3 regions of the Microbulbifer sp. A4B17 genome follow, and region 2 is predicted to be linked to each of the others. Evidence: predicted binding sites of a transcription regulator. Region 2 holds the regulator's gene; each other region holds the start of a gene.
What was found. Region 2 encodes sigma-54, which starts transcription at its own class of promoters, with help from an activator protein. Its sites were predicted from a motif close to TGGCACANNNNTTGCNNT; they were not measured.
Positions count from the first base shown of each region.

Region 1: a site for sigma-54 is predicted at 4,995-5,012, ahead of glnA (glutamate--ammonia ligase). Genes of this name have one in related genera too.
Region 3: a site for sigma-54 is predicted at 5,124-5,141, ahead of nirB (nitrite reductase large subunit NirB). Genes of this name have one in related genera too.

Region 1 is NZ_CP029064.1:4,767,051-4,777,288, forward strand. Features, by position in the region: gene ntrC (nitrogen regulation protein NR(I)) at 1-1,345, opposite strand, end outside; gene glnL (nitrogen regulation protein NR(II)) at 1,349-2,431, opposite strand; gene BTJ40_RS20875 (DUF4124 domain-containing protein) at 2,762-3,322, opposite strand; gene glnA (glutamate--ammonia ligase) at 3,505-4,911, opposite strand; gene thiI (tRNA uracil 4-sulfurtransferase ThiI) at 5,237-6,718, shown strand; gene typA (translational GTPase TypA) at 6,919-8,727, shown strand; gene BTJ40_RS20900 (glycosyl hydrolase family 18 protein) at 9,221-10,238, shown strand, end outside.
Region 2 is NZ_CP029064.1:3,883,493-3,893,730, forward strand. Features, by position in the region: gene BTJ40_RS17080 (BolA family protein) at 1-117, opposite strand, end outside; gene BTJ40_RS17085 (phospholipid-binding protein MlaC) at 205-858, opposite strand; gene BTJ40_RS17090 (KpsF/GutQ family sugar-phosphate isomerase) at 1,269-2,240, shown strand; gene BTJ40_RS17095 (KdsC family phosphatase) at 2,309-2,845, shown strand; gene lptC (LPS export ABC transporter periplasmic protein LptC) at 2,845-3,411, shown strand; gene lptA (lipopolysaccharide transport periplasmic protein LptA) at 3,398-3,949, shown strand; gene lptB (LPS export ABC transporter ATP-binding protein) at 4,043-4,768, shown strand; gene BTJ40_RS17115 (RNA polymerase factor sigma-54) at 4,963-6,426, shown strand; gene hpf (ribosome hibernation-promoting factor, HPF/YfiA family) at 6,624-6,914, shown strand; gene ptsN (PTS IIA-like nitrogen regulatory protein PtsN) at 6,918-7,379, shown strand; gene rapZ (RNase adapter RapZ) at 7,486-8,346, shown strand; gene BTJ40_RS17135 (HPr family phosphocarrier protein) at 8,366-8,635, shown strand; gene mgtE (magnesium transporter) at 8,737-10,104, shown strand; gene yjgA (ribosome biogenesis factor YjgA) at 10,135-10,238, shown strand, end outside.
Region 3 is NZ_CP029064.1:4,136,169-4,146,406, reverse strand. Features, by position in the region: gene BTJ40_RS18265 (nitrate reductase) at 1-1,914, opposite strand, end outside; gene nirD (nitrite reductase small subunit NirD) at 1,914-2,360, opposite strand; gene nirB (nitrite reductase large subunit NirB) at 2,449-4,986, opposite strand; gene BTJ40_RS18250 (bifunctional protein-serine/threonine kinase/phosphatase) at 5,261-7,033, opposite strand; gene BTJ40_RS18245 (NarK family nitrate/nitrite MFS transporter) at 7,023-8,486, opposite strand; gene BTJ40_RS18240 (CmpA/NrtA family ABC transporter substrate-binding protein) at 8,666-9,730, opposite strand; gene BTJ40_RS18235 (ANTAR domain-containing response regulator) at 9,738-10,238, opposite strand, start outside.

The DNA of each region.
Region 1 (10,238 bases), 880 kb from region 2:
GCAAGTCAGCGGCATCACGCTTACGTCCAGCCGTATGCTTGAGAGCAATTTCTATCAGCGCTTTTTCAAATGCGGGAACAGCTTCATTTAAAATCTCGCGCTGCCCCGAGGAGAGGGCCTGGTCGGCCCACAGACGTAGAGCTTTTTGCCAGTCTGCCGGTGTTTCTGTCGTCGCGCCCTGCTGGTGCAACTCCTGTGGTAAATCTTCAATATGCACCTCGCGTCCGGAAGCCATTACGGTAATCCAGCGACAGGTATTTTCCAGTTGTCGTACATTACCGGGCCAATCCAGCCCGGAAAGATACTCCTCAGTTTCCTTGGTTAGGATCTTTGGCTCCACCCCCAGATCTTTTGCCGCAGCATTAAAGAAGTGCCTCACCAATCGCGGAATATCCTCCCGGCGATCCGCCAGTCTAGGAATATGGATGCGAATAACATTCAGACGATGGAACAGGTCCTCGCGGAATTTATGCTGGCATACGAGCTCTTCCAGGTCCTGGTGAGTCGCGGCAATAATGCGCACGTCCACCTTTACCGGAGTGTGGCCACCGACCCGGTAAAATTCGCCATCAGCCAATACTCGCAATAACCGCGTCTGCGTATCTGCGGGCATATCGCCAATTTCATCCAAAAACAGGGTGCCGCCATTGGCCTGCTCAAAGCGTCCGGCTCGCTGAGAGCTGGCACCAGTGAAAGCCCCTTTTTCATGGCCGAATAATTCGGACTCCATCAGGTCCTTGGGAATGGCCGCCATATTCAAGGCAATAAATGGTTTATCTCTGCGCGGACTGTGATTGTGCAGTGCCTGCGCCACCAATTCCTTACCGGTGCCGGATTCACCATTGATTAATACGGTGATATTGGAATGTGACAGGCGGCCAATCGCGCGAAAGACCTCCTGCATCGCTGGCGCCTCACCAATAATTTCTTTATTACCCTGGCCGTTTTCCGGTTCAACCCGCTCTTCAGCACTCTGTTCACTGGCATGCATCAAAGCGCGCCGGGTTACCGCAACCGCTTCATCGATATCAAATGGCTTGGGCAGGTATTCAAAGGCACCTCCCTGGTAAGCGGCTACGGCGCTATCCAGGTCCGAGTGCGCAGTCATAATAATTATTGGCAGGCTCGGCCGCTCGGCCTGGAAGCGCTGCAACAATTTAAATCCATCGGAACCCGGCATACGAATATCGCTAATCACCACATCCGGTGAATCACTGTAGAAATCATCCAGGGCGCGGTCACCGCTCTCATAGCAATGGGTATCAATCCCCTCACGCGATAGCGCTCTCTCCAGCACCCAGCGGATTGATCTGTCGTCGTCAATAATCCAAACGCGATTACTCATTCTCTAGGCTCCTGTATTTGCTAATTCGGTAGTAAGGGGCAGGTAAATCTGGAAGATACTGCGGCCGGGTTGGCTGTCACACTTAATCAGCCCCTTGTGTTGATTGATTATGTTCTGTGAGATGGAAAGGCCGAGGCCAGAGCCCTCGGCGCGGCCGGAGATCATCGGGAAAAATATCCGCTCGCGAATCTCCTCCGGTATGCCTGGGCCGTTATCCTCGATTTCTATACGACAGACTAATGGGCAATTGCGGCGGCCGATGGTGAATTGGCGCTGTATTCGAGTGCGCAATACCATCTCCCCACTGCTGAGACCAATACTTTCATCGATGGCCTGCATGGCGTTGCGGGCAATATTGAGCAACGCCTGGATCAATTGTTCGCTATCTGCGGGGACATCGGGAATCGATGGATCGTAGTCCCTGCGGATTTGTAATTCACCGATGCACTCCGCATCCAATAACTGGGCAACGCGCTCCAGAACCTCATGCACATTAACCGGTTGCAGTACTACCGGCTGGCGTGGGCCCAGTAAACGATCGACGAGGTTGCGCAGTCGATCCACTTCTTCAATGATTATCTGGGTATATTCATCCAGTGCCGGGTCGGGCAACTCTCGCTGTAGCAGTTGTGCGGCACCTCGTATACCGCCGAGGGGGTTCTTGACCTCATGGGCCATACCGCGAACCAGGTTGCGTGTGGTTTCCTGGGCGTTAAGCAGCGCATCCTCCCTGGCAATTCGCAACAGGCGATCCATCGGCTGCACTTCCACAAGCAACACGGAAAACTCGGGGACCGGGCTGACTGAGTAATCCACAGTCCGGGTTTCAAGATTATTCAGCCGCCAACTGGCACGGCGTACTGTGTACTTTTCATTTTTTCGCAGCGCTTCCCGCATAGCCTCATAGGCAGCGGGAGATTCTCGCACCACCTCCTCCAACATCGAGCCTTTGACTCGAGTACTGGAGGCGGCCAACAAGTCCTCAGCAGCATTGTTCAAATAGCAAAGCGATAAGTTTTCATCCAACACCAACACTGCGGAAGTCAGGCTATCGAGTAATTGGCGCAACTGGCGATCATTCAGCATTCACAAAATTTCCGATTCATTCCGAGGCTCTGACCAAACTCCCTTTGGTCACCCCCAGCAAACTAGCGCTGTATCTAGTCAGTGCAAAAAGCAAACCAAAATGGCGCATATGCTGGCATTTGCAGGCGGAAACAACTTCAACCGGACACAATCGGTGCGCAGTGAGCTCTAGTGGCATAGCGAGTTACTCAGCTTAAAAAATGAGGTGTCGCCAACTACAGGCAGAATGCACCAGAACGGTGCGCAGGTCAAAAAATAAACAGACTGGATTGGGAGATGGGAGGAAGTGAGAGGGCAGTTAGATTGAGGGGGCTTTCGCCCCCCAGTATTTCAACCCCTAGCTATGGGGCGCTTCACGTAAATGGTAACCACTTTGGATTGAGCCATAACCTGCCCGTTTGCGCCCACCAAGACGGCCTGTAGGGTATGCGTTCCACGCTCAAGAGCCGAAATATCCAGGGCATTACCGTAAGCACTCCCCTGCCAGCGTTGCCCATCGATAATCGCATAAAAGCTTGAGCCCTCTGGGTAGGCTGGAGTTACTTGTACCTCAAGCGCAATCAGGGTTTGCCCAGGAGGGATAGTAGCCTCATTTATTGGGCTTACGATCTGTATCGAAACAGCCTCGGAACTTCTATCTTCCGTATTCGGCGACAATTTTTTTGAGGGTAGCTGCCGGGGCAAGGCGATCGGCTGGATGTTGATCGGTGCCAACTCAACCTCTTCCGAGCTGCCGTTTGGTGGTGGTGTATCACTAAAGGTTACCTGACCATCGGGACCCACTATTTTGTATATGGCTCCACTCTCTGCGAAAGCCACAAAAGCCACTAGTGGCAAAACTAATAAAACAGCTTTCAGTAGTTCTCGAATTCCCAACATTCTATTAGCCACCCTGCAACTCCCCCCATTTCAGGTATAGGGATTTTCATACTTTTGGCGCCGTTTATTGCAGCTGCAAACCACAGAGCCCTAGAGTCCCGGCTGACAGTGTACCCGCAATAAAAAAGCCCGCACCAGAGTAGTGCGGACTTTTCGAGAACGGCTCGACGGCATCATCGTGATGCCGGTCGCCATTACACGGAGTAGTACATATCGAACTCGACCGGGTGAGTGGTCATGTTCAGACGCTCTACTTCTTCACGCTTCAGCTCGATGTAGGCATCGATAGCATCGTTAGTGAATACACCACCGGCTGTCAGGAATTCGCGATCCTGGTCCAGAGCATCCAGGGCGCCTTCCAGGCTGGAAGCGACAGTCGGGTACTCAGCCAGCTCTTCCGGCGGCAGATCGTACAGATCCTTGTCCGCAGCATCGCCAGGGTGGATCTTGTTCTTGATACCGTCGAGACCCGCCATCAGCAGCGCGGCGAAAGACAGGTACGGGTTGGCGGTCGGGTCCGGGAAGCGAGTCTCAATGCGCTTGCCTTTCGGGGAGGGCACGAAAGGAATACGGATAGACGCAGAGCGGTTACGCGCAGAGTAAGCCAGGATTACCGGCGCTTCGAAGCCAGGTACCAGACGCTTATAAGAGTTGGTGGAAGCGTTACACAGCGCGTTCAGGGCGCGAGCGTGCTTAACGATACCGCCGATGTAGTACAGAGCAGCTTCGGACAGACCAGCGTAGGCGTCACCGGCAAACTGGTTTACGCCATCCTTGCTAAAGGACTGGTGAACGTGCATGCCAGAACCGTTATCGCCAACCAGCGGCTTGGGCATAAAGGTCGCGGTCTTGCCGTAGGCGTGGGCAACGTTGTGTACAGCGTACTTGAGGATCTGTACTTCGTCCGCTTTCTTGGTCAGGGTGTTGGCGGCAACGCCGATCTCACATTGGCCGGCAGTGCCCACTTCGTGGTGATGCACTTCTACACGCAGGCCCATCTGCTCCATCGCGGAACACATAGCGGCGCGAACGTCGTGCAGGGAATCCACCGGAGGAACCGGGAAGTAACCGCCTTTAACACCGGGGCGGTGACCAATATTGCCTTCGGCAAAGTTGTGACCGGAAGACCAGGCCGCTTCTTCGGAGTTGATTTTGTAGAAGGCGCCGCCCATTTCGGCACCCCAGGTGATGTCGTCGAATACGAAGAACTCGGGCTCGGGACCGAACAGAGCGGTGTCACCCAGACCAGTGGACTTCAGGTATTCCTCAGCGCGCAAAGCGATGGAGCGAGGATCGCGCTCGTAACCCTGACCGGTAATTGGGTCGACGATGTTACAGCGAATGATAACGGTGCTCTCATCGGTGAAGGGGTCGAGGAAAGCGGTCTCGTCATCCGGCATCAGGATCATGTCGGATTCGTTGATGCCCTTCCAACCGGCGATGGAAGAACCATCGAACATTTTGCCTTCTTCAAAGAACTCACCGTCAACTTCCGACGCAGGGATGGAAACGTGTTGTTCTTTACCCTTGGTATCGGTGAAGCGCAGGTCTATCCATTTCGCTTCACTTTCATTAATCAAACCGAGCGTTTTCGCTGACATTGCAGTCCTCCAGGTCTTGAAAAGTAATTGGTCGCTATGCCTTGCTGTCGCTGCCGGCATTCACTCTTTACCTGGCGTGAAATAAAGCAAGGAGTGTGCCAAATTAGGGCAATCGCCTCAGAGGCCCGGTTGGCGCCGGTGCGAGCCCCAGCAAAGTGCTGACGCAGCCAGGATAGATGTATTGTGGCCGAGCAGCCATATAAATACGCACCAAGATAGAACATATTTACTCTCGATTCGCCCGCAAACAGTGCACAACCAACTTGCCTCCGGCTAGTTTATAATGCCGCACCTTCTATCAACATGCGGTACCCCACGGATTCCCATGCACTTTGTCGTCAAGTTTTTTCCAGAGATCACCATCAAGAGCAACCCTGTGCGCAAGCGCATGTCGCGCCAGCTCAAGGACAACCTGCAGCGCCTGCTGCGCCAGCTGGACGACCGTATCCAGGTGCGCAAGGATTGGGAAAAGATCGATGTGATCGCGCCCGATGCTGTGTCCCACCTGGGTGGACGTATCGAAGAGGTGCTCTCTCACACCCCCGGCATCGCCAACTTCTCCCGCGTGCGCCAGTTCCCCCTGGGTGACCTGCACGACATGTACGAGAAAACCCTGTCGGTTTGGGGAGCAGCCCTGAAAGACAAGACTTTCTGTGTACGGGTTAAACGCACCGGTAAACACGACTTCCAGTCCCTGGATGTGGAACAGTATGTGGGCGGCGGCCTCAACAAGAATACCGAGGCATCCGGAGTCAAACTGAAAAACCCCGACATCACCGTCAAGCTGGAGATCCGCCACGACAAGCTCAACGTAATCGAAGAGCAGCATCCCGGCCTGGGCGGCTTCCCCCTGGGAACGCAAGACCCGGTTTTGTCGCTGGTATCCGGTGGCTTCGACTCTACCGTGGCCAGTTACATGACCATGAAGCGCGGTATCCGCACCCACTTCCTGTTCTTCAACCTGGGCGGACGCCAGCACGAGCTGGGCGTGAAAGAAGTCGCCTACTACCTGTGGAACAAATACGGCGCTTCCCATAGGGTGCGCTTTATCACCGTGCCGTTTGACGAGGTAGTGGCGGAGATTCTCGAGCGGGTCGATGACTCCCATATGGGCGTCATTTTGAAGCGCATGATGCTGCGCGCTGCCGATGTGATCGCCAAGGAGCTGGAGGTGGACGCCGTAGTCACCGGTGAAGCCATCGCCCAGGTTTCCAGCCAGACCCTGAAAAATCTGTCGGTGATCGACAGTGTTACCAATACCCTGGTATTGCGCCCACTGATCACCACCGACAAGACCGATATTATCCGTACCTCCCGGGCCATCGGCACTGAAGAGTTCGCCGCAAATATGCCGGAGTACTGCGGCGTTATCTCGGTTAAACCCACCACCCGCGCCAAAATTGAAAAAGTGGAGTCCGAGGAAAACCGCTTCGATTTCACCGTCCTCGATCGCGCTATCAGCAATCGGGTGATGCAAAATATTGATCAGGTGATCGAAGAAGTCGATGGCGAAGCACCGGATGTGGAGATCTACGAAGAGCCGGGCAACGCCGTGGTGATCGATATCCGCCACCCGGATGAGGAGGAGCTGGACCCACTGGAGCTGGGCTGCGAAGTACAGACAATTCCTTTCTACCGCCTCAACAACAGCTTCGCCCACCTGGACCAGGAGCGCGAGTACCTCCTGTATTGCTCTAAAGGCGTTATGAGCCGCCTGCACGCCTCACACCTGCTGGACGAAGGTTTTCGCAATGTGGGCGTGCTGCGCCCGCTGATTCCCCACAGACCGGAAACCATTAAGAAGTAACTTCTGCTCAAGGCGCGGGCAACCACCGCCCGCGCGGGTTTTAAAGCGATCAGCGCCCCAGGGCGGTGATTTTTTACTCAAAATCACTCCCAATTGTCATGCGGCCCCCCTATAATCGCCGCCTTTGGCCGGAATGCTGCTGTAGAAACCCCGCAGGCCCCCGCCCCGACTTACCAAGATTTAACGCCCAGAGGCCCCCAGTGATAGAGAATCTGCGCAATATTGCGATTATCGCCCACGTAGACCATGGCAAAACCACCCTTGTGGACAAGCTGTTGTCCCAGTCCGGCACTCTCGACCGCCGCGACGAAGGCGCCGAGCGCGTCATGGACTCCAACGATCAAGAGCGTGAGCGTGGCATCACCATTCTGGCGAAGAACACCGCTATCCGCTGGAATGACTACCGCATCAATATTGTCGACACCCCAGGGCACGCCGATTTCGGCGGTGAAGTAGAGCGCGTACTGTCCATGGTGGATTCTGTTCTACTGCTCGTAGACGCCGTAGACGGCCCCATGCCACAGACCCGCTTTGTTACTCAGAAGGCGTTTGAGCAGGGACTCAACCCGATCGTGGTAATCAATAAGATCGACCGCCCCGGCGCGCGCCCTGACTGGGTGATGGACCAGGTATTCGACCTGTTCGACAGCCTCGGCGCCACCGACGAGCAGTTGGACTTCCCGGTTGTCTACGCCTCCGCTCTGAACGGCATCGCCGGCCTCGACGACACCGATCTGGCCGACGACATGACCCCGCTGTTCCAGATGATTGTGGACAAGGTAGAGCCGCCTAAGGTTGACCCCAAAGGCGCCTTCCAGATGCAGATTTCCGCTCTGGATTACTCCAGCTATGTGGGCGTTATCGGCGTAGGCCGTATTACCCGTGGCACCCTGACCCCCAACCAGCAGGTAGTGGTACTGGACCGCGAAGGCAACTCCCGCAAGGCCAAGGTCCTGCAGGTTATGGGTTACCTGGGTCTTGAGCGCACAGAGGTTGAGCAAGCCAGCGCCGGCGACATCGTGTGTATCACCGGGGTGGGCGAATTGAACATCTCCGACACTCTGTGTGACCCGGACACGCCAGACGCTCTGCCGGCCCTGAGCGTGGACGAGCCCACCGTGAGCATGACCTTCCAGGTGAACGACTCTCCCTTTGCCGGCCAGGACGGCAAGTTCGTCACTTCGCGCAATATCAAGGAACGCCTGGACCAGGAACTGATTCACAACGTGGCCCTGCGTGTAGAGCAAGGTGATTCCCCAGATAAATTCCGCGTATCCGGTCGCGGTGAATTGCACCTGTCAGTACTGATCGAAACCATGCGTCGCGAAGGCTTCGAGCTGGGAGTGTCCCGCCCGGAAGTGGTGCAGAAAGAAGTCGATGGTGAAATCCACGAGCCTTACGAGGAAGTGGTGATCGACGTTGAAGACCAGCACCAGGGTCCAATTATGGAAGAGCTGGGTCTGCGTAAAGCCGAACTCACCAATATGGAGCCGGACGGCAAAGGCCGTGTGCGCCTGACCTTTATCGTGCCTTCCCGCGGCATGATCGGTTTCCGCAACCAGTTCCTGACCCTGACCAGCGGCTCCGGCATCATGACCAGTATCTTCGACCACTACGGCCCGGTAAAACAGGGTGAAGTGGCCAAGCGCATCAACGGCGTTCTGGTCTCCATGGTCAACGGCAAGACCCTCGCCTATGCCCTGTTCGCCTTGCAGGATCGCGGGCGTCTGTTCCTCGGCCACGGTGAAGACATTTACGAAGGCCAGGTTATCGGCATCCACTCTCGCGGCAACGACCTGGTGGTAAACCCCACCAAGGGCAAGCAGCTCACCAATATCCGCGCTGCCGGCACCGACGAAGCCCTGACCCTGACTCCGCCCATTCGTCATACCCTGGAGCAGGCACTGGAGTTTATCGAAGAGGACGAGCTGGTTGAGGTGACTCCCAACCATATCCGCATTCGCAAGAAAATCCTGCAGGAAAATATGCGCAAACGTACGAAGAAATAATTAGTATTTTCTTCAACTTTAAAAAGGGCCCTTTGGGCCCTTTTTTGTTTTGCCATTTCGTGACAAAACCAGTCACTGAAGAGCAACAAGTTTAAATTGCCCCGTGACAAGACTACACAGCGAGGAGCCCATTAATTAATACTGCAAGAGGTCTCGAATAATGCTCGTCAGCGCTCGGTAATTTTTCCCTTTTTTTATACATAAAAAGGAATCATATATTTTTTTGCCGTTAAATAATCGACCATTATTATCGCTAATAGACACAAAAGTTTTTCCTGGAAAGCGCTACTAAATTTTAAGTGCGCATTTTTTATTGTCCCCTTCACAAAACTACAGAGAAAATAAATATAGCCAGTCGGCCACTGATCCCCACAGCTTGCACATTTATTCCACATTTCCCCGCGGAACTTTTACCTCTCCATTTATTCAAATTTTTCCACATATAACGACAAATTTCTTCGTACATAAATAAGACCTATGGGAGGTCAATCTAATGTTTTCTTTCCTGCAATCTCAGGATCGAACAAGGATGTTGGAGGGCAACCGCAGTGAACGCGGATCTAAATTTGGGTTTAAATTAAAAACAGCGGCAGCACTCGCAGCAGCTATCGCCTTAAGTGGAAACGTCAGCGCACAAGAGACAACCAAACGGGTATCAGCCTACTGGGCCGATTGGGAATACTGGGCCGACTCATCCTTCACCCACGACAATGTGGACTTCTCCAGACTCACTCACGTCCAGTACGCCTTCGCCTGGAACGACGAAGATGGCAACATCTACTTTACAGACCCCTATGTTTTCTATGGACTGGGAACCCAGTCTTTTTCTGGCGGCGCCGGTGACGGCCCGGTGAAATGCTCACCGCAGTTTTGGCATCCGTACAGTGAATACGATTCAAGTATTCAACCTGCCGTTTGCCAGGGGTGGAATGATCACGAAACTGGTTTCGTAAAGTCGGTACACGACGCCGGTGCAAAAGCGATCCTATCCATGGGCGGTTGGACCCTCTCACATAAAGTCTCTGAAATGATGGAGAGCGATACCGCGCGTGCCGCCTTTATTGAGAATGCGGTAACGCTCCTGACTGACTGGGACTTCGATGGCCTCGATCTCGACTTCGAGTATCCCGGCTATGAACCTAATGGCGGGCGTTCGATCGACAAAGAAAACTTCACAATACTGCTCACAGAGCTTCGCGAACGCTTCGATGAAGTTGAAGCCGAGACGGGTAAGAGCCTGGAGCTCACCGCAGCCGTAGCTTGTGGCCCCTCGATTGCTGAAGAGGGCTATGATTTTGCCGCAGTGGGAGAGGTCCTCGACTACGTCAACCTGATGACCTACGACTTCGGAGGTGACTGGGACACCGTCGCTCAGCACACTTCTCCGCTGTATCCTTATGAAGGCCAGGTCAACGAAGGCTTCGACGCGGACAGCTGCCGCGACATGTGGATGACCGAAGGTAATATCCCCGCTGAAAAGATCATTCTGGGTATGTCCCACTATGGCCGCA
Region 2 (10,238 bases):
ACCTTCGAAGGCACTGCTCACCACAGTCACCATCAGATGACTACCTTCGAAAGCCACTTCAACAGTGCTATCGGGAATTTGCCCTTCGATCAGGGACTTGATTTCGTCTGGTTGCATAGGAGGGAATTGCGATTAGTTAAAAACAGCACGCAAGTGTACTTGAATCAATCGGAGTGCGCAGCTGCGCACTCCGAAGTTCGCAGATCAACTCACTTTATTCGCTGCATCGTCTGCCGCCGACCAATTGGAAATCACCTTATCGATATCTCCATAAGTCTGCATTGACTGCGAGAACTGGCTGCGGAAAGTTTTACCCAGGTTAACTCCGTTTAGAATTACATTGATCAACTTCCACTGGCCCGCTCGATTGCGCACCAAGGTATACGAAACTTTTGTGATCCCCTCTTTACTGCGAACTTCCTGCAGCACATTGACGCGATTGCCCTGCGGGGTAGTACCAGGGTTAACCACTTTTACATCAAGGTCGCCAAAATTTGCCACACCGCGGGCAAATGTTGCTACCAGGTCACGGCGGAAAGCATTCGTAAAGCGTGAGCGCTGCTCCGCGGTCGCCTGCTTGGCATAGCGCCCCATAACACCCCGAGCGATAAAGTCGAAATCAACAACTGGGGTCAGCACCCCCTCAACAGCACTGTAATATCTTTGCGGATCTGAATTTGCATACTGAGCGTTGGAGCGAATTACACCCAGCAACTCATCGGAAACCCCTTTAATCATTACATATGGATTTTGGGCTGCATTGGCTGCAGGCACCGCTGCAGACGCAAAAACAACACAAAGCGCAAACCTAATCCACCGCGACAAACCGTTCCGGCCAATCCAAAATGATGCGTTCACAAATTATCTCCAATTAGCAAATCATTCCTTGGACGCATATGGCAGAATTTAGTGCCATAGCAATACCACATATCAACCTTCCCGCAGCCCAACTGAGAGTGTGTCGATCATCCATTGAGTGACATAGCTGACAGCGGAGACGGCAAACTATACCATGGCCGCACCCGGTAATGTGGCGGTGTACGAGTGTGTCATTTGACACTACTGAGAAGAATACTGGCTTTTTCCACCGCCAGCAGCCCGCTAATATAGATTAGCACGACAGCAAAAAGTCGAGTCCTTATCGAGAACTGGGCTCATATGACAAAAATTATCCACGCTGTCACATAAGGAAATATGGAAACTGCCGCATAATAAGGCAGTTCACAACAATTTGTTATAGAGCATTAGTAAGCGATTTGAGGCAGTTGATGACACAGGATCTAATTTTGGAAGCTGGGCGCCGCACCGTCCGCATGGAAACTGAAGCGGTTGCAGCACTGGAAAACAGAATTAACGGCGAATTCCAGCGAGCCTGTGAAATGATTATGCAATGTCGCGGTCGCACAATTGTTACCGGTATGGGGAAATCTGGACATATCGGCCGCAAGATTGCTGCAACACTTGCCAGCACTGGCACACCAAGCTTCTTTGTTCATCCCGGTGAGGCAAGCCACGGTGATCTCGGCATGATCACCCGAGACGATGTTGTTATTGCTATTTCCAATTCTGGTTCCTCTGCCGAAGTCCTCACCTTACTTCCTCTGCTAAAGCGCCTGGGCATCCCGTTGATTAGCATGGCCGGAAAAACCGACTCCCCACTTGCACAAGCAGCGGAAGTCAATTTGGATATTTCTGTAGCCACAGAGGCCTGTCCTCTCAATCTGGCCCCCACTTCATCAACCACGGTTACTCTCGTGATGGGAGACGCCCTTGCAGTAGCACTACTTGAGGCCCGCGGCTTTACCGCCGAAGATTTCGCTTTCTCCCATCCAGGAGGTGCACTCGGCCGAAGGCTTCTATTGAAAGTAGAAGATGTGATGCATGCAGGGGATGAACTTCCGCAGGTAACCCCAGATACCCTACTATCAAAAGCCCTATTGGAAATGACTAGTAAAGGCTTCGGTATGACAACCATTGTGAATGCCGATGACGAACTGCTCGGGGTATTTACCGACGGGGACTTGCGCAGGGTAATCGATCAAAAAATTGAACTCGACAAGGCTACTATGGAAGAAGTAATGAGCCGCCGCCCCAAAACGGTCTCCGCTGACACGCTCGCTGCAGAGTCCTTGCGAATTATGGAAGACTATAAAATCACTGCACTCGTGGTGGAAGATAAGGCGCACCATCCAGTAGGTGTACTCCATATGCACGATATTCTGCGCGCCGGTGTTATCTGAGATAATCACAAGCTATTAATACGCAGTTTTGCCCACGCGACCAAAGGCGAAGAGAGATAATCCCGGTGATACCCGAACAGCAAATAAATGATTCTTTGAAAAATATCCGTTGGCTTGTCCTGGATGTAGACGGTGTACTGACAGACGGCAAGCTTTATTTTGACAACAGCGGCAACGAACTCAAAACGTTCCACACTCTGGATGGACACGGCATTAAAATGCTGCAGAATTCCGGAGTTCGCGTAGCAATTATTACCGGCCGGCGCAGTAACGTCGTAGAGCGCCGCGCACACGACCTGGGTATCAATAAATTGATCCAAGGACGGGAAGACAAGTTTACCGCCCTACAGGAACTGCTCTCTGAGGAGTCGTGCCGTCTGGAAGATATCGCCTATGTGGGTGATGATTACCCCGATCTATTGGTGATGACCAAAATCGGATGCCCTATTGCGCCACCCAACGCTGCCCCGCCTGTGCGGGAGCGGGCCCTGTGGATTACCGGCGCCCGCGGTGGTGAGGGGGCCGTGCGCGAAGTGTGTGATCGCATAATGATTGCCCAGGGGACTTTTGACGCCGCGCTCGCCCCCTATATTGGAGAAAAGTAATGCGCTCCTGGCTGCCTCTCGTACTGGTCATTCTGCTCATCAGTGCAGGGCTCTGGTTTTCCGAGAGCCCGCCAGAACAGTTCCTTGGCAAAAGACCCACTCCACAGCAGCAAAATCGCGCTGCCGACCTTATTATCAAAGGGGCTGAGACTCGCCATTTTGACCAAACAGGCAACCTAGCTTATCGCGTCGATGCGGAACAAATTACCTATTTTCAATTTAAACGCCGAGATCGCGCCAACCTGAAAGAACCGCGCATGCTCTTCTATACGGACGACCAACCCAAGTGGGCAGCCCGCTCTAAGCGCGGTATTGCCTTCAATCGGGGGAAACGCATAGTGCTCAATGGTGATGTTCAAGTTGATGAACTCCCAACCCCGGATGGCATCCAATTAAAAACGCAACGGCTTACGATCTTCCCTGACAGGGAATTCGCCGAAACCGACAAAGTTGTTACTATTAGCTCTGGCCCCAACCGGACTGAAGGGACGGGCATGCGCGCTTACCTGAAAGAAAACCGGATGGAAATTCTATCCGACGTGAAGAGCAGCTATGACACCCAATAACCGCCACCTCCCAATCTTGAAGGCCTTCGCTGCAATTACGCTGGCAGCTTTTACTGCTGTAGCGCAGGCATTGCCCGATGACCGGACCCAGAAAATCTCTGTGGGCTCTGACTCCATGTCGGCCGACCGAGCCAACAACCTGGTGGTTTATACCGACAATGTAGTCATCACCCAGGGATCTTTGCAAATCAGGGCGGACAGAGTAGAAGTTTACTTTACCGCAAGTGATGAAATAAGCAGGGTTGTCGCCGTGGGCCGCCCGGCACACTTCCAGCAACGGATCCTGGACAGCCAGGAGCCGGTAAAAGCTCATGCTGAGCGCATAGAGTACGTCATCAGCTCTGAAGAACTACAGCTCAACGGCCAGGCTTATATCGACCGCGATGGCAACACCCTGACTGCCGAGAAAATTGACTACGATCTCGCAACCGAGCAAATGAGCGCTCGCAGCCAGCCGGGCCAAGGCAGAGTTGAGATGATCTGGAAACCTGAAAGCACCGAGACCAGCGAACCCGCCGGCACCGACGCCAATCAGTAACCCAGCAGAGCTTTAAAGCCTGTAAAAACAGCGCTATTTACAATGATGTAATCCGCAGCCTTATATGGCTGCGGCCAGATTTCAGGACTCACTATGCCAACGCTACAAGCGTTACACCTCGCCAAACAATACAAGAAAAGAAAAGTTGTTCAAGATGTCTCCGTCAGTGTCTCCAGTGGACAGGTCGTTGGCTTGCTGGGACCCAACGGAGCCGGTAAAACAACCTGTTTCTATATGATCGCAGGGCTGGTGCAAGCCGACGCCGGGCAAGTCCTGATCGACAACGAAGATATCACCCGCCTCTCAATGCACGGCCGCGCCCGTAAAGGAATCGGTTACTTACCCCAGGAGGCCTCTGTATTTCGGCGCCTGTCAGTACGCGACAACATTCTCGCAATCCTTGAAACCCGCAAGGGACTCAGCCGGGCCGAGCGCGAAAAACAGGCCCAGGAGCTGCTCGAGGAATTCAATATAACCCACATTGAAAACAGCCTCGGAATGGCCCTCTCCGGGGGGGAGCGACGCAGGGTAGAGATTGCCAGAGCCCTGGCTACAGACCCCAGTTTTGTCTTGCTCGATGAACCCTTTGCCGGTGTCGACCCTATTTCTGTGAACGATATCAAGCAAATCATTCGCCACTTGCGCGACAGGGATATCGGTGTCTTGATCACAGACCACAACGTGAGAGAAACCCTGGATATCTGTGAAACTGCCTATATTGTCAGCGAAGGCCACATTATCGCCTCTGGAACACCAAATGACGTACTGGCCAATCAACAGGTACGCGAAGTCTATTTGGGACACGAATTTACCATTTGACGGCAAATGGTGACAAATGTAATCAAACAGTCAGTATATCGAGAATCACATCATATTTTACAAGCGGACTGACTCCTCAAATCACAATAGTCGGCACGCTTATTGCTTGTAATAGTTTGTAGGCCGGGGTAGTCTGCGCCATCTCGGGTTAACTTTGACAACCCCATTGTCGCACTGGCCTGCACCCCTAAACTATGAAGCAGTCTCTCCAGCTCAAGCTCGGCACACAGCTAACCATGACCCCGCAGTTGCAACAGGCAATACGCCTCTTGCAACTCTCAACACTGGATTTACAGCAGGAAGTCCAGGCAGCCCTCGACGGCAACCCAATGCTGGAGGCTGAAGGTGAGGATCTGGCTCCAACAACAAACACAGAGACTAACGGACAGCAAGAACTGCCACCCTCCACCACAAGTGAAGAGATAAACCACACCGCCAGTGAGGAAAAAGAGCTCGGAGAGACAGACTGGAGCCAGGATATCCCCACAGAGCTGCCGGTTGATTCTCATTGGGACGATATTTACAGCAGCTACAGCGCTCCTTCGGAGGGCGAAGACCCCAACTTCGAGCGCAACACCTCCACCGACACACTCCAGGATCACTTGCTCTGGCAATTAAATCTCACTGCACTATCCAGCCATGACAAGTGGATTGGCGAGCACCTCATTGATGCCATAAACCCAAATGGCCTGCTCAACACCAGCGTTAATGACGTTGCAACTTCCCTTCAAGTTGAAGAGGATGAGGTGGTTGCAGTCCTAAAAGCCGTACAACAATTCGAACCTGCCGGCTGCGGCGCACGGAGCCTTCAGGAGTGCTTGTTACTCCAGCTCCACCAGTTGCCAGAGGAAACTCCTTGGTTAAAAGAAGCGCAGACCATTATTGAGCGCCACCTGGAATTACTAGGGAAAAGAGATTTCAGGCAGCTCAGCCGACGTACACGCCTAAATGAAGCCCAGCTCGGCGAGGTAATTCGCCTTATCCAAACCCTCACCCCTAACCCAGGAGAAGAATTTAACGGCGAACAACCCGCCTATGTCATCCCCGATATTATTGTGTCTCGCAAGGAGCATCGCTGGCTTGTCGAGCTGAACCCGGAGATTACCCCCAAGATCCGTATCAATGGCCACTACGCTTCTCTAGTAAAACGGGCTGATAACTCGCAGGAAAATAACTTCCTTCGGGACCATCTTCAGGAGGCACGCTGGTTCCTTAAGAGCTTACAGAGTCGCCACGACACCCTACTAAAAGTCGCTACGTCCATTGTGGATAAGCAGCAAGGCTTTTTTGAGGAAGGCCCAGAAGCAATGAGACCGATGGTTCTGGCAGACATTGCTGAAACCATTGGCATGCATGAATCCACCATATCCCGAGTGACCACCCAGAAATACATGCTTACACCACGCGGGGTGTTCGAACTCAAGTACTTCTTCTCAAGCCACGTCAGCACAGATTCCGGTGAAGATGCCTCATCCACTGCTATTCGGGCCCTTATTCGTAAACTGATTGATAGTGAAGTGCCACGAAAACCGCTTTCAGATAATAAAATCACCCAGGAATTGGATAAACAGGGCATCAAGGTTGCGCGCCGAACGGTAGCGAAATACCGCGAATCCATGGGTATCCCCTCGTCAAGCGAAAGGAAACGGCTAATTTAGTGCCCTCCCCTGGCCGACCAATTATTTTGACCCACGATTCACCAGCAGTCACCACCTGCTGGCGCCCTCCACCGCCCAGCCTGCAACCAAAACCCAAAATTTGAGTGTATCCTTCCATTCTGGCCCACTTCCTAGTAGGGTTGCGACCCGATAGGGGGGTGAGTGCCGGCTTGTGATGCACCGTTAAGGAGAAATCCATGCAGATCAATATCAGTGGCCACCACGTCGACGTTACCTCACCTATGCGCAGCTACTGCGAAAGCAAAATGGAGAAGCTGTCCAGGCATTACGACAACATCACCAACGCGCAGGTTATTTTATCTGTCGAGAAGCTGATCCAAAAAGCTGAAGCGACAGTACATATCAATGGTCACGACCTCTGTGCTGGATCTGAGGACAGAGATATGTACGCGGCAATTGATGCGCTCACCGATAAGCTGGACCGCCAACTGAAAAAACACAAAGAGAAGTTGCAGAACCATCGCTGAACTATGACACTGGAAGCATTACTCTCTCCCCGCCTCAGCCTTTGCCATCTGGCGGGGAGCAGCAAAAAAAAGCTACTGCTCAATATTGCCCAGGCCATCGCCGAACAATATCCCCAACACGACTCCGATACAGTTTTTAACCAGCTGATCGCCCGTGAGCGCCTGGGCTCCACCGGTATAGGTGATGGTGTCGCCATCCCCCATTGCAGGCTGCCCGGCTGTGATAGCCCCATCGGGGTTCTCTGCACCACTCAGCCCGCCATAGATTTTGACTCTGTCGATCGCCAACCTGTCGACTTACTGTTTACTCTCCTGGTCCCCGAAGATGCGGAACAGGAGCACTTGGATACGCTGGCAGAGATTGCCGCTCTGTTTTCCGATAGCTTGGTAAGAGATAAGCTAAGGCAGGCACAAAGTAGTGATGAGCTCTATGCCCTAGCTATTGACAGCACTGCGGCCGCCTGAGGACGTTTCGGTTAACGACTGACGCCCAGCACTGAAATGCGCCCCCGGTGCCCGGGTAGTGCAGCAAGCGGAATAATAAAGACTTGACCAAAGAGAAGGGCTCTCTATGCGCTTGGTGATAATTAGTGGCCGCTCTGGATCCGGCAAAAGTTCTGCCCTACAGCTATTGGAGGATGTCGGTTTTAACTGCATCGACAACCTTCCCACCAGTCTGCTCCCGGAGCTGGTTAAACGGGTAAGAGCACAGCCGCCTAAAGAAAATACCCCGCTGGCCCTGGGTGTCGATGCCCGTAATCTCTGGCAGGACATCAGACAGGCTCCGGGCGTTATTGAGTCCCTGCGCGAGGCTGGTGTCCAGTGCGATGTTATCTACCTCGATGCCCGCGAGCCGGTGTTGGTTCAGCGATTCAGCGAGACACGGCGCAAACACCCCCTCAGCAACGATTGCACTCATTTGCTCGAAGCTCTCAATCAGGAAAAAGAGCTGCTCACCCCCATCTCCACTATCGCGGATATGGTTATTGATACCAGTACCCTGAGCTTGCACCAGTTGCGCGAATTGATAAAAAACCGCGTTGTCGGTGAACAATCAAGCAGTATGGCAATCCTGTTCCAATCCTTTGGATTTAAGCATGGGGTACCTGTAGATGCGGACTTGATATTTGACCTCCGCTGCCTACCCAACCCTTATTGGGAGCCGGCCCTTAGGGAAAAAACCGGAAAGGATATTGAGGTTGCGGAGTTCTTGCGCTCACACCCTGAGACAGCAAAGATGGAGGCCGACATAACCGGCTTTCTGGAGAACTGGCTGCCCTATTACCAGAAAAGTAACCGCAGCTATACCTGTATCTCTATCGGCTGTACTGGAGGGCGGCATCGATCTGTGTACATGGTCGAGCAGCTGGTAAAGAAGTTTTCCAAAGAGTTCGATAATGTGCAGATCCGCCACCGGGAACAGCAAAAATAAATTTTCGCCAACCAGAGCTATGCAGAAACACCAGCTTACCATCATCAACAAACTCGGCTTGCACGCCCGTGCCGCAAGCAAGTTCGCTCAGACCTCCTCTCGGTTCTGCTCCAATATCAAAGTGCACTGCCAGGGCAAGGCCGTAGATGGAAAAAGCGTTATGGCCCTGATGTTACTGGCCGCAGGCAAGGGCACAGAGCTGGAATTGGAAATAGAGGGCGCTGACGAAACGGCTGCCCTGGAAGCTATCAGCTCACTGATCTCCGATCGATTCGGCGAAGCCGAATAGAGGCCGGTATACTATTGCCGGGAAAAGGCTCATCCATAAATTTTTAATCATTGGGCTTTTTCACCACCTCCCACATTCACCATTAGCAGTAAGGATTTGTTGTGCCCAGCTCCCCCCAAGCCGAAATTAAATTCCGCGCGCAGAATCAGCTGGGTGAGCTGTATGCCGCGCTGGATAGCGGTACAGGGCAAGAAGTTCGGCGCATGCTCAAGACCCTGACTCCCCAGAGTATTGCGCAGCTGCTGGAGAGCTCCCCACCGCGTATTCGCCAAGTGCTTTGGAATCTGGTGGACAGGGAAATAGAAGGTGAAGTCCTGCAGGAACTCACCGACGATGTGCGCAGCCAGATTCTCGCCACTATGGATACCGAGGAAATGGTAGAGGTGATGGAAGGCCTGGATGCCGACGACATCGCCGATATACTCCAGCAGCTGCCAGAGCGAGTCGTTGCCGAAGTGCTCTCGTCGATGACGGAGACCGACCGACTCAGGGTTGAAAGTGTCCTCGCCTACGATGAGAGCACTGCCGGCGGCTTGATGGATACAGACACCATCTCTGTCCGCCCCAACCTTACGCTGGATGTAGTACTTCGTTACCTGAGGCGCCATGAGCAGTTGCCAGAGTCCACCGACAGCCTTTTTGTTATTAACCGCAGGGGCCAGTATATCGGCCTCTTACCACTGTCCAAACTCCTTACTACCGACCCATCGGTAACAGTTCGCGAAGTGGTCAATACCGATGTGGAGCCAATTCCGGCAGATATGCCCGACACCGAAGTTGCGCGGCTATTTGAAAAGTATGACTGGATTACCGCTCCCGTAGTCGATGAGGACAATCGTCTTCTAGGGCGTATTACCATTGATGATGTGGTAGACGTAATCCGCGAAGATGCGGATCACTCACTGATGAGCCTCGCTGGCCTCGATGAAGAGGAAGATACCTTCGCCCCCGTAAGACGCACCGCACGGCGACGGGCCGTATGGCTGGGTATAAACCTGCTCACAGCACTTCTCGCCTCCTGGGTAATCAGCCTCTTCCAGAATACCCTGGACAAAGTGGTAGCACTGGCAGTCCTGATGCCAATTGTCGCCAGTATGGGAGGCGTGGCCGGCAGCCAGACGCTGACGGTTGTCATTCGCGGTATGGCCTTGGGCCAGATAGGGCGTAGCAACTTGAGTTGGCTGCTCTCCCGTGAATTGGGCTCTGCAGCGCTCAACGCCCTGCTCTGGGCTTTGGTGATGGGACTGATAACCGCCATGTGGTTTGGCGATATATGGATTGCGGTCATTATCGTTGCTGCCATGATAATCAACCTGTTAACCGCCGCACTCGCCGGAGCCATATTACCCGTTGCATTACGCGCCATGAATATAGACCCCGCACTGGCCGGCGGGGTAGCCCTGACTACAGTCACCGATGTAGTGGGCTTTATGTCTTTTCTGGGCTTGGCTACCTGGTACTTTACCTAAGCCCCCTTATCTACCGAAAGCGAATTGAAGATGTACGAATACGACGATTACGATGGCGACCTGCCAAAAAGTAAAACTCAGGTCAAAAAGGAAATGCATGAACTGCAGGATCTCGGCAAGCAGCTGACCGAACT
Region 3 (10,238 bases), 250 kb from region 2:
TAACCGAACTAATTCCCCATCGTTAACCTGGAAGCAAGCGGCATCCTTGGGGTTTATTTGTATTTCCGGCAGTTCGCTGTGATCGAGTAATTTTCTTACCCGCCCGGTTCGGGTCATGGTATGCCACTGGTCGCGCATACGGCCAGTATTGAGCCATATGGGGTAGTCGCTGCTGATCTGCTGTTTTGGAGGCTGCGGCGCTATGGGGATAAAGCGCGCACGCTTGTCCGGGGTAAAAAACTGTCCACTGGTGAATAAGCGTTTGCACCCGGCTGGGTGCTCCTGGTTGACCGGCCACTGCACCGGGGCCAGTGCATCGTAATCACTGCGATTGATATTGGCGAGTGCGGAGATATCGAAAGCCCTGGAGCCGTGGTTTTCGAAGCCGGAAAGCTGGGCGTGCTCACGAAAAATATCGGCGGGGTGTGAATAATTAAACTGATCCCCATAGCCCAAATGTTGGGCCAGTCCGCACAGGGCTTGCCAGTCGTGGCGAGCTTCTCCCGCAGGAGATAAAAATCCACGTTGCCGAGATATACGTCGTTCTGCATTGGTGACAGTGCCGTTTTTTTCTCCCCAGCCCGTTGCGGGAAGTAGCAAATCGGCACAGCGAGCGGTATCGGTATTGGCAATACAGTCGGAGACAATAACCAGCGGGCATTTCTGTAGCGCAGCTTTGACTCTATCGGCTTCGGGCATACTGACAGCGGGGTTGGTAGCCATAATCCAAATGGCTTTAATTTTTCCGCTTTCTACCGCGCGGAACATATCCACAGCCTTCATCCCCGGCTTGGTAGCAATTTGATCGGAATTCCAGAATCGTGATACCCGGTCAATATCCTGTTCGTTAAACTCCATATGCGCGGCGAGGGTATTGGCAAGTCCCCCCACCTCGCGTCCACCCATCGCGTTGGGTTGGCCGGTAATAGAAAATGGTCCTGCACCAATTTTGCCCACGCGTCCGGTGGCTAAATGGCAGTTTATGATTACGTTGTTTTTATCAGTGCCGCTGCTGGACTGATTGATTCCCATGGAATAAAAACTAATGGTCTTCTCAGTTGCTGCAAATGCTTGAAAAAATTCCAATAGTTTTTCGATAGATATGCCACAGGTAGCAGCAGTTAATTCTGGCGACCAGTCTTGAGCCGCAGCTAAGGTATCGGCAAATCCCTGTGTATGATTTTTTATGTAGTCAGTATCTAGATAATAGTGCCGGCTGAGAAAACGCAGTAGTCCATTGAATAGTGCCGCATCAGTGCCGGGTTTAATTGCCAGGTGCAGATCCGCCATTTCGCTGGTAGCACTGCCACGGGGGTCGATAACGATCAGCTTTGCAGTACCTGCCTGCATTCGCTGGAATAAGATCGGATGTGTCCAGGCTGCATTGGAACCGATAAGCACGATAAGTTCAGCCTGTTCCAGGTCCTCATAGGAACAGGGTACCGCATCGGCACCAAATGCGCGTTTATATCCCACCACCGCAGAGGCCATACAAAGCCGGGAATTGGTATCAATATTGGCAGAGCCAATAAATCCCTTCATTAACTTGTTGGCTACATAGTAGTCTTCAGTGAGAAGCTGACCAGACAGGTAAAAAGCTACCGAGTCAGGGCCATGGTCGCGAATTGTCTGCTTAAAGGCATCGGCCATATAAGACAGCGCGGTATCCCAGTCACAATCTTTTCCGCGCAGGCGAGGGTGCAGGAGACGGCCGTGTTCGCCCAGTGTTTCACCGAGCGCAGAACCTTTAACGCACAATTTGCCGAAATTTGAAGGGTGCTGGGAGTCGCCACTGACAGCGATTGCGGTGGTATTAGCGCGCTCTTCCTTGTTGACCGAAACCCCGCAACCTACACCGCAATATGGGCAGGTTGTACAGGAGCGGTGCGCACTCAGAGATTCCTGTATCGCCATTACTGTAACTGATTGCTGCCGATGTAAACTGTATCGCCATCAAATGCCAGTGGGTAGGTGGCAAGCCTGATATTGCTGTCTTCCATGCAGACTCCATCGCTTAGGCGAAAATGGTTTTTATACAATGGGGAAGCAATGGTTAACTCCCCTTCCAATTCCGCAATAATTCCTCTTGCAATCACACCAGCTTGTGCGATTGGGTCCCAGTTGTCAACGGCATAAAGTTGTTGATCCTGGTCGGGTAAAAAAAACAGGGCGATGCTTCTTTGATCGACAGTTTTAGTCACTGTATTCAAAGCCTCCATTGGGTATATGGAGGTATCGCCCCAAAGCGCACATACCCCTGAGTTGGTGACCAAATCTGATCGCTGACAGATTGGTGACCATTGGGGGTGGGTTATGGCAACTGAATTTGTGGGATTTTTTTGCAGGGCAGCCAAGCTCATAAGAATTTCCTCGCAGTGGATGGAAAGGATTTAAAAGCGATTAATTTTTTGGAAAAAAAACCGGCGGCTTGCGTCGCCGGGTGAATCGTCAGGCGGACTCCGCAGCTTCCACAATCTCATCAGTGGTCGCTGGACGCGGTTGTCCACGTTCTTTAACGAAAACAATTTTTTCATCAGTTTCGTTACTGTTAACGAACTGTCGGAAGCGCTTCAGTTTTTCTGGATCGTTAATGGCGGTTTTCCATTCGCACTGATAGGTATCTACTACACGGGCCATCTGGACTTCCAGCTCAGCGCAAATTCCCAGCTTGTCTTCGATAATTACCTCGCGCAGGTAATCCAGGCCGCCTTCGAGGCTTTCCAACCAAACAGATGTGCGTTGTAATTTGTCCGCAGTGCGAACGTAGAACATCAGGAAGCGGTCGATATAGCGGATAAGTGTTTCGTCATCCAAGTCAGTGGCAAATAAATCTGCGTGACGAGGGCGCATACCGCCATTGCCACACACAAACATATTCCAACCATTCTCAGTGGCGATGACTCCTACATCTTTGCTCTGTGCCTCAGCGCATTCACGGGTGCAGCCGGAAACGGCCATCTTGATTTTGTGTGGAGAGCGCAGACCTTTGTAACGATTTTCCACCTGAAGGGCCATGGAAACGCTGTCTTGAACCCCAAAGCGACACCAGGTGCTGCCAACACAGGATTTGACCGTTCGTAAGGATTTACCATAGGCATGACCGGTTTCGAAACCGGCATCGATCAGTTTCCGCCAGATTTCTGGCAGTTGTTCCAGGCGTGCACCAAACAAGTCGATACGCTGGCCACCGGTAATTTTAGTATAGAGGTTGTAGCGTTTGGCCACTTCGCCGATCACGATTAACTTGTCCGGTGTGATCTCGCCGCCGGGAATACGCGGAACTACGGAATAGCTGCCGTTTTTCTGCATATTCGCCATAAAAGTATCGTTGGTGTCCTGCAAGCCCACATGAGATTGCTCGAGGATATGCTCATTCCAGAGGGAGGCGAATATAGATGCCGCTGCGGGTTTACATATTTCACAGCCGCGACCTGAACCGTGTTTACCTAATAATTCAGTAAAGGTTTTTATTTCCTCTACCTGGATAATGTGGAATAACTCCTGGCGAGAGAATGAGAAGTGTGCGCATAGGTGATTGTTCACTTCCATACCCAGCGCCGCCAACTCTTCGTCGACAATATTTTTCAGCAGCCCAGCACATCCGCCACAACCTGTGGATGCTTTTGTTGCATCTTTAACATCAGCCAGTGAGTGACAGCCACCGGCAACGGCATCGATTATTTGGCCCTTGCTCACATTGTGACAGGAACATACAGTAGCAGAGGAGGGGAGTGCAGCTGCACCCAAACCGGGAGTGGCACCGTCTGCTGCAGGTAAAATTAATTGTTCCGGGTGTTCGGGCAGATCAATATTGTTGAGGTGATATTGCAGAAGGGTGTCATAGTCATCCGTATCTCCTACCATCACCGCGCCTAAGAGCTTTTTTCCTTCGCTGTCGGTGATCATACGTTTGTAAATGCCGCTCTGCTCGTCCACAAAAGTAATAGCGGCAGCACCTTCGGTGCGACCATGAGCGTCGCCGATAGATCCAACCTGCACACCCAGGAGTTTTAGTTTGGTGCTCATATCGGCACCGCTAAAACACTCCTCTCCGTCGGTCAGTTGAGCGACAGCGGTACGCGCCATGCTGTAGCCGGGAGCGACCAGGCCAAAAATTTTCTGATCGTAGAGGGCGCATTCGCCGATAGCGAAAATATTCGGGTCTGAAGTGCGGCAGCTGCTGTCAATTACGATACCGCCGCGTTCGCCAACTTCCAGCCCGCTGGATTTTGCCAGCTCGTCCTGAGGGCGAATGCCTGCGGAGAAAACAATCATATCGGTAAGCAGTTCTTTATCCCCCTTGAACTGCATACGCAGGCGGCCGTCTACTTCTTCTATCAATTCAGTAGCGGTACTTGTGTGTACTTGGACCCCGAGCGCTTCAATTTTCGTTCTTAACAGAGCGGAACCACCATCATCTAGCTGGGTGGCCATAAGGCCCGGGGCGAACTCGACAACATGTGTATCGAGCCCCAAAGCTTTCAGGGCATTGGCGGCTTCCAGGCCCAGTAGGCCACCGCCGACAACAACACCACTTTTAGCGGTAGTGGCAACTGAACGAATGGAGTCCAGGTCTTCCAGGGTTCGATAGACAAAGCAGCGCTGGTGTTGGTGTCCGGGTATTGGTGGAACAAACGGGTAGGAGCCTGTGGCTAATATTAATTGATCATAAGAGTGACAGGCTCCGCTTTCTGCAGTGACAGTTTTATTTTCTCGATCAATTTGCACCACTTTGTCATTGAGCAGGATATTAAATCCCCACTGCTGATACTGCAGTAAATCTCCCATGGACAAATCTTCAGCGGTGCGCCCGGCAAAGTATTCGGAGAGGTGAACCCGGTCGTAAGCGGGGCGGGGTTCTGCACAGAATATGGTGATATCAAACTGGTTAGCTCGTTGATGATTGGCGAGCTGCTCCAGGAAATGGTGCCCGACCATACCGTTGCCAATCACAATCAGCTTTTGATGTTGAACATTTTCCGTCATTTACAATCCTGCCGTCTCGATTCGTTTTGTTCGGCAGAGAATGAGCCCGACTGGAATGGCAAGGGGGCCTCCTCTTCTGCCGAAGAGTACAGGCGCCGTTGCCTCGTAAGGGGGATTAATTTGTTGGTAATTAAATACATTCAAACTCTGTGCCAATTTTTTATTAGTAATAATGGTGTTTTGGCCTGATTGTCCACAATTTTTGCGACAATGTGGTGCATTTAATTATTTTTCTGCGCTGCAAAAGGGCTTAATCGAATATTGTGTGCTAACGCTAAAATAAATAGAAAAGATGGGACAGCAGTAAAATTACTGTTAACAGCTGCCAAATAAGTAGCGGGTTACTTTCCAGTAGTGGACGTTTTTGTGGTGGCTTGAATTCAGGGTTGGGAGTTTGCAGGTCATGAATAAACTCTGACAGTGCGTTGTAGCGTTTCTTGGGATCTGCTGCACAGGCTTTTTGCAGAGCACCGTCAATCCAATAGGGAATGTCGTCTCGATACAAAGAAGCGCGGTTGAAGCGCATTTGGCTGTAACTTTTCAGTTGGTAATGATAGCTGCCCAAGCGCTCTGGGTAGGGATACTTACCAGTGAGTAATTCGTAAGCGATAACACCAAGTGAAAAGATATCAGAACGGTGGCTGGCGCTATCGCCAAAAAAGAATTCAGGAGCAGCATAATTTTTGCTGCCGGGAGCACATTCACCAGACAGGTGTAACTGCTCCCTGAGCCCAGGCCCATCGGCGCCGCCGAGATCGATGATTACCAATCGCCCATCGTGACGCATCATAATATTTTCTGGCTTGAGGTCACCGTGTACGATTTCCATTCGCTGCAGGCTCCGTAGCGCGCTGACCAACTGGCTCAGTAATTCCCTCACTTGGGGAATCGGTGGTTGGGGGTTTAATTGCATCCACTGACGCAAGGTTTGTCCTTCAATATATTCGAGAATATGATAAAGACAGCGCCGTTCTTTAGCCGGTGCAAAAACTTTAATAATTCCGGGGTGGGAGATTCGCCGTCCTGTCCATTCCTCAGCAATAAATCGCTCTATATAAAGTGGATCATCACAAAAATTGACTGAGGGGGTTTTTATCACTCGAAGTGAGTCGGTTTCCTGGTCTCTAGCCAGGTACAGGTGGCTCCGGCTACTGGCATGTAGTTCCTGTAAAATAATGAAGTTGTCGAGCCGTTGTCCGGGGTGCAGATCTGGTGCGAAGGGTAATTCCCGATTTCGCATAGCCAGTTCGTCGCACTGAGGAAGCCCCACAGAATTAACCCGGCAAATGACAGCACTTAAGTTGTCGGTAGAGCCTGCTTGTAGGGCTTTATCGATCAATCGTTGGGGGGTGAGTTCGGAGAAGTTGAGGAGTAGTTCGACTATTTCACGATCCGTCAGGAAATCGTGGATACCATCACTGCTAATCAGGAAAACATCTCCGGGCTGCAATTCTTCGCAGCGGTAATCCACATCAATATGGGCATCCATACCCAGGGCTCGGCTCAAAAAGGTGCGTCCAGGTCCAAGTCTGTGGCTGTGATCGCGGCTCAGGCACTCTAACTTTTCATCGCGCAGTCGGTAGATTCGGGAGTCACCAATATGAATCAGGTGAGCGCTGCTCCCTTTAAATATTGCCGCGGAAAAAGTAGTTAACCAGCCCCGTTTAATCTCGGCACTGCCACCACTTTGTCGAAATAGCCAGCTGTTGAGAGAGTGTAAAACCCTTGCAACGGCATGCTTAGTGGACCAGGTTTCCGGGGTGCTGTAATAGTCGGAGAAAAATCCATTGATGGCGGCGCGGGCTGCTTCACCGCCGGCTTCGGCATTGGCAACGCCGTCGGCCACCGCGGCGAGGCTGCCGTGGCGCTGTAATTCTGCACCTTCAGGCAGTCGCACTGCGCAGGCATCGTCGTTGTGTTGGCGATGGCCAGCGCAGGAGGCACTGAACAATTGCAGTGCCCTGTTATTGCATTGCGAACTGCCAGCTGCTGGGGGCCCTTCATTAGAGGAGCCCACTGTGATTGATGTACCGTTATCAGGCGACATCAATCATGGAGACGCTGCCATCAGGGTGTACTTCTGCCATTTGTCCCTCTGGTTCTTCCAGTAGAAGCAGTGCGGCAAAGCCGAGCAGTGCAGTAGCACAGATTACCAGGAAAAAGGTCTGGTAAGACACCATGCTCAGAACGGTGAGATAGAAAACCGCACCCACATTACCATAGGCACCGGTCATACCAGCAATCTGCCCGGTGAGGCGGCGTTTGATTAAAGGCACTACAGCGAATACAGCACCTTCCCCAGCCTGTACAAAGAAAGAGCAGGCCATAGCGGCAGCTACCGCCAGGTACAGTGGCCATTCGGCGTCAATCAGGCTCATGGTGAAATAGCCTAGTGCCAGGCCAGCAGTAAGAACCAACAGGGTGGACTTCCGCCCCCAGCGGTCACTGATTAACCCGCCGGCAGGGCGCGACATCAGATTCATAAAGGCATAGGCGGAGGCCAGCAAACCGGCTTTTACCGGATCAAGGGTAAAGGTCTCGGAGAAAAATAGTGGCAGCATGGACACCACTGCTAACTCGGAACCGAAAGTTGCGAAGTAGAGCAGATTCAAAACGGCTACTTGCTTAAACTTATAGCGGTGAACGGGTGCCGGAGGGTTGCTGAGCACCTCTCGATTAATGCTGTAGGTTTTACGTGCATCCAGAAGATAGAGTAATGCCAGGCCGGTATAAATCAGGTTGGCGGTAAGGTTGGATATTAATGCTACCCCGCTGGATAATTTCCAGGTGAGCAAGGCCAGCGCCGCATACATGGGCACTTTCATCACCAGTAGCAGGATAAAGTCGCCGCTGCTGGTTACTTCCATTGCGCCGATTTTTTTTGGTTTGAAATAGGTTGAACCCTTGGGAGTATCAGTCACTGAGAAGTAATAAATTACGCTATAAATCAGTGCGATAACACCGGTGAGGCCAATAGCGTAGCGCCAGCCGTTATCACCGCCAAAGAACAGAGCGATGGTGGGTAGGGACATGGCGGCGGCTGCCGAGCCAAAATTTCCCCAGCCTCCATAGATACCCTCAGCCGTGCCCAACTGGCGGGCGGGGAACCACTCTGACACCATGCGAATTCCCACAACAAAGCCCGCGCCAATAAAGCCCAACAGGAAACGTCCAATTGCCGCCTGCATAAAGTTATCTGCCAGGGCAAAAATAAAACAGGGCACACTGCCGATTGCCAGCAGTAGTGAGTAAGTAAGCCTGGGGCCATATTTATCGGTAAGCATCCCGATCACAATACGTGCGGGAATTGTTAGGGCGACATTTAAAATCAGCAGGGTTTTTACCTGGTCCGGTGTTAATGAAAGGCTTTTTGAGATGGCCATTAACAGGGGGGCGTGGTTAAACCAGGCAAAGAAAGTGATAAAGAAGGCCACCCAGGTTAGGTGGAGAACTTTTATCTTCCCGCGGAACGAGAATAGATTGAGTGAGTCACTGGACATGCGCATTTCCTTTGTTTGCTAATTCCCAGGCACAAAAAAAGCCCAAGGCTGCAGCTGGTTAGCTGCAGACAATGGACTTCGTTGCCCGTTATGTTCGGCGAACAACCGCTTCACCGCGCTGATGCGCCTGAGGGAAGGCAATTGCATCATCGAATTATTTCCATTCAATTAGTGTGCCACTATTTATTTGCGAGCAGGAAGTCCACTGTTTGTCGGTAGAGATCTGTACGGAAGGCTTCAGCGGCTCGGAATTTTGAGTCCTCCAGATTTGAATACATTTCCAGAAGTTGCCAAGCTTTTTCCTGACTTGGGCGACCGCAGTCGTTATCGATATGAGCAAAGAGGTGCCAGCCGGGATTGGCGAGGATATGGCGGTCGCGCCGATAGAGAAGCTGGTCATTGAGGGAGCGTTGGATCAGATCTTCAGGCAGGTTGAGGTACTGCCCCTGGGATAAAAGCCTCGCAGCTACTCCCCTATTTGCACGTGTGGCAAGCCAGGTACAGGCTTGAAGAAGGGCAGCCCTGAGCGCCAGGTGGGTTGCGGGGTTAGCTTGATGCCAGCTGTCGGTAACAGTCAGGACTTTCTCCGGCATGGCTGGCAGCAGTGTATTGCAGGCTGCAACAACCACGCCGGACCCTTTATGTGCGGCGAGGGAATTCCAGGGCTCGCCGACGCAGTAGCCATCTATGACGCCACTGTGAAGGTTCTCCAGCATTTGTTCGGGTGGTAGTACAACCAGTTTTATATCCCGGTCGGGATCGATATCGGCGGATCGCAACCAGTAGCGCAATTGTAGGCTGTGGCTGGAAAAAGGATACACCGTAGCTAGCCTGACTGTGGGGGGGGATTTATTATCGTGAAGGTAACGCTTCAGTGCCGAGGCAATATCACTTTGCGAATCACCATCGCAGTAATTTTGCAGACGCTGGAATAACTCAGCCGATAAGGTAATAGCGTTACCGTTACAGCTGAGAATTAATCCAGTTAATAACCGTTCGTGGCAATTAGGTAATGCTTGTTCCAGCGTCAGAGGCATGGGGGCGAGCATCGCTGCAGCATCCGCTTTACGAGCAATTAATTTATCCCTCAGGGTGGCCCAGCTTGTCTCTCTTTGCAGCTGTACCTTTAATCCATATTTTTGGAAGTAGCCTCGTTCCTGAGCGACAATCAGCGGTGCGCTGTCGGTCAGGCGTAAGTAAAGCAGTTTGACGGTCTTCTTTTCCGGGCACAGAAGGGCTGACATCGGTACTCTAACGCTCATTCTGGAAATAGTGAATAATTTGCTCAGCAACTGCATGAATAGTTGAGTTACTGTTCATTGCGAGGTTGCGCAGGGTTTTATGGGCATCCTCTTCACTGAGGTTTTTCTTCGCCATTAATAGGCCTTTAGCCCGCTCGATGGCTTTTCGCTCAGTTAGTTGCTGCTTGGTGCGTTCAAGAGACAGGCGCAATTGTTGGAAGTGTTTGAATTGTGCCATGGCGATTTCTATCGCCGGTGCCACGCGCTCAGGGGTTATTCCCTCAGCCATATATGCACTCACACCAGAGTCGACAGCGCGGCTGATAAAGTCTGCATTGCCGCTACTCGAAAACATGGCTACCGGAGTAGGGGCTTCTCGATTGACTATGGCCAGGCTTTCTAAAATATCCCGGTCTGGAGATTCGATATCAATCAGCACAATATCTGGACGGTATTTCTCAACCTGGAAGAGCAGCCCTTCAGCACTGCTAATCTGTGCGAGAACACTGTA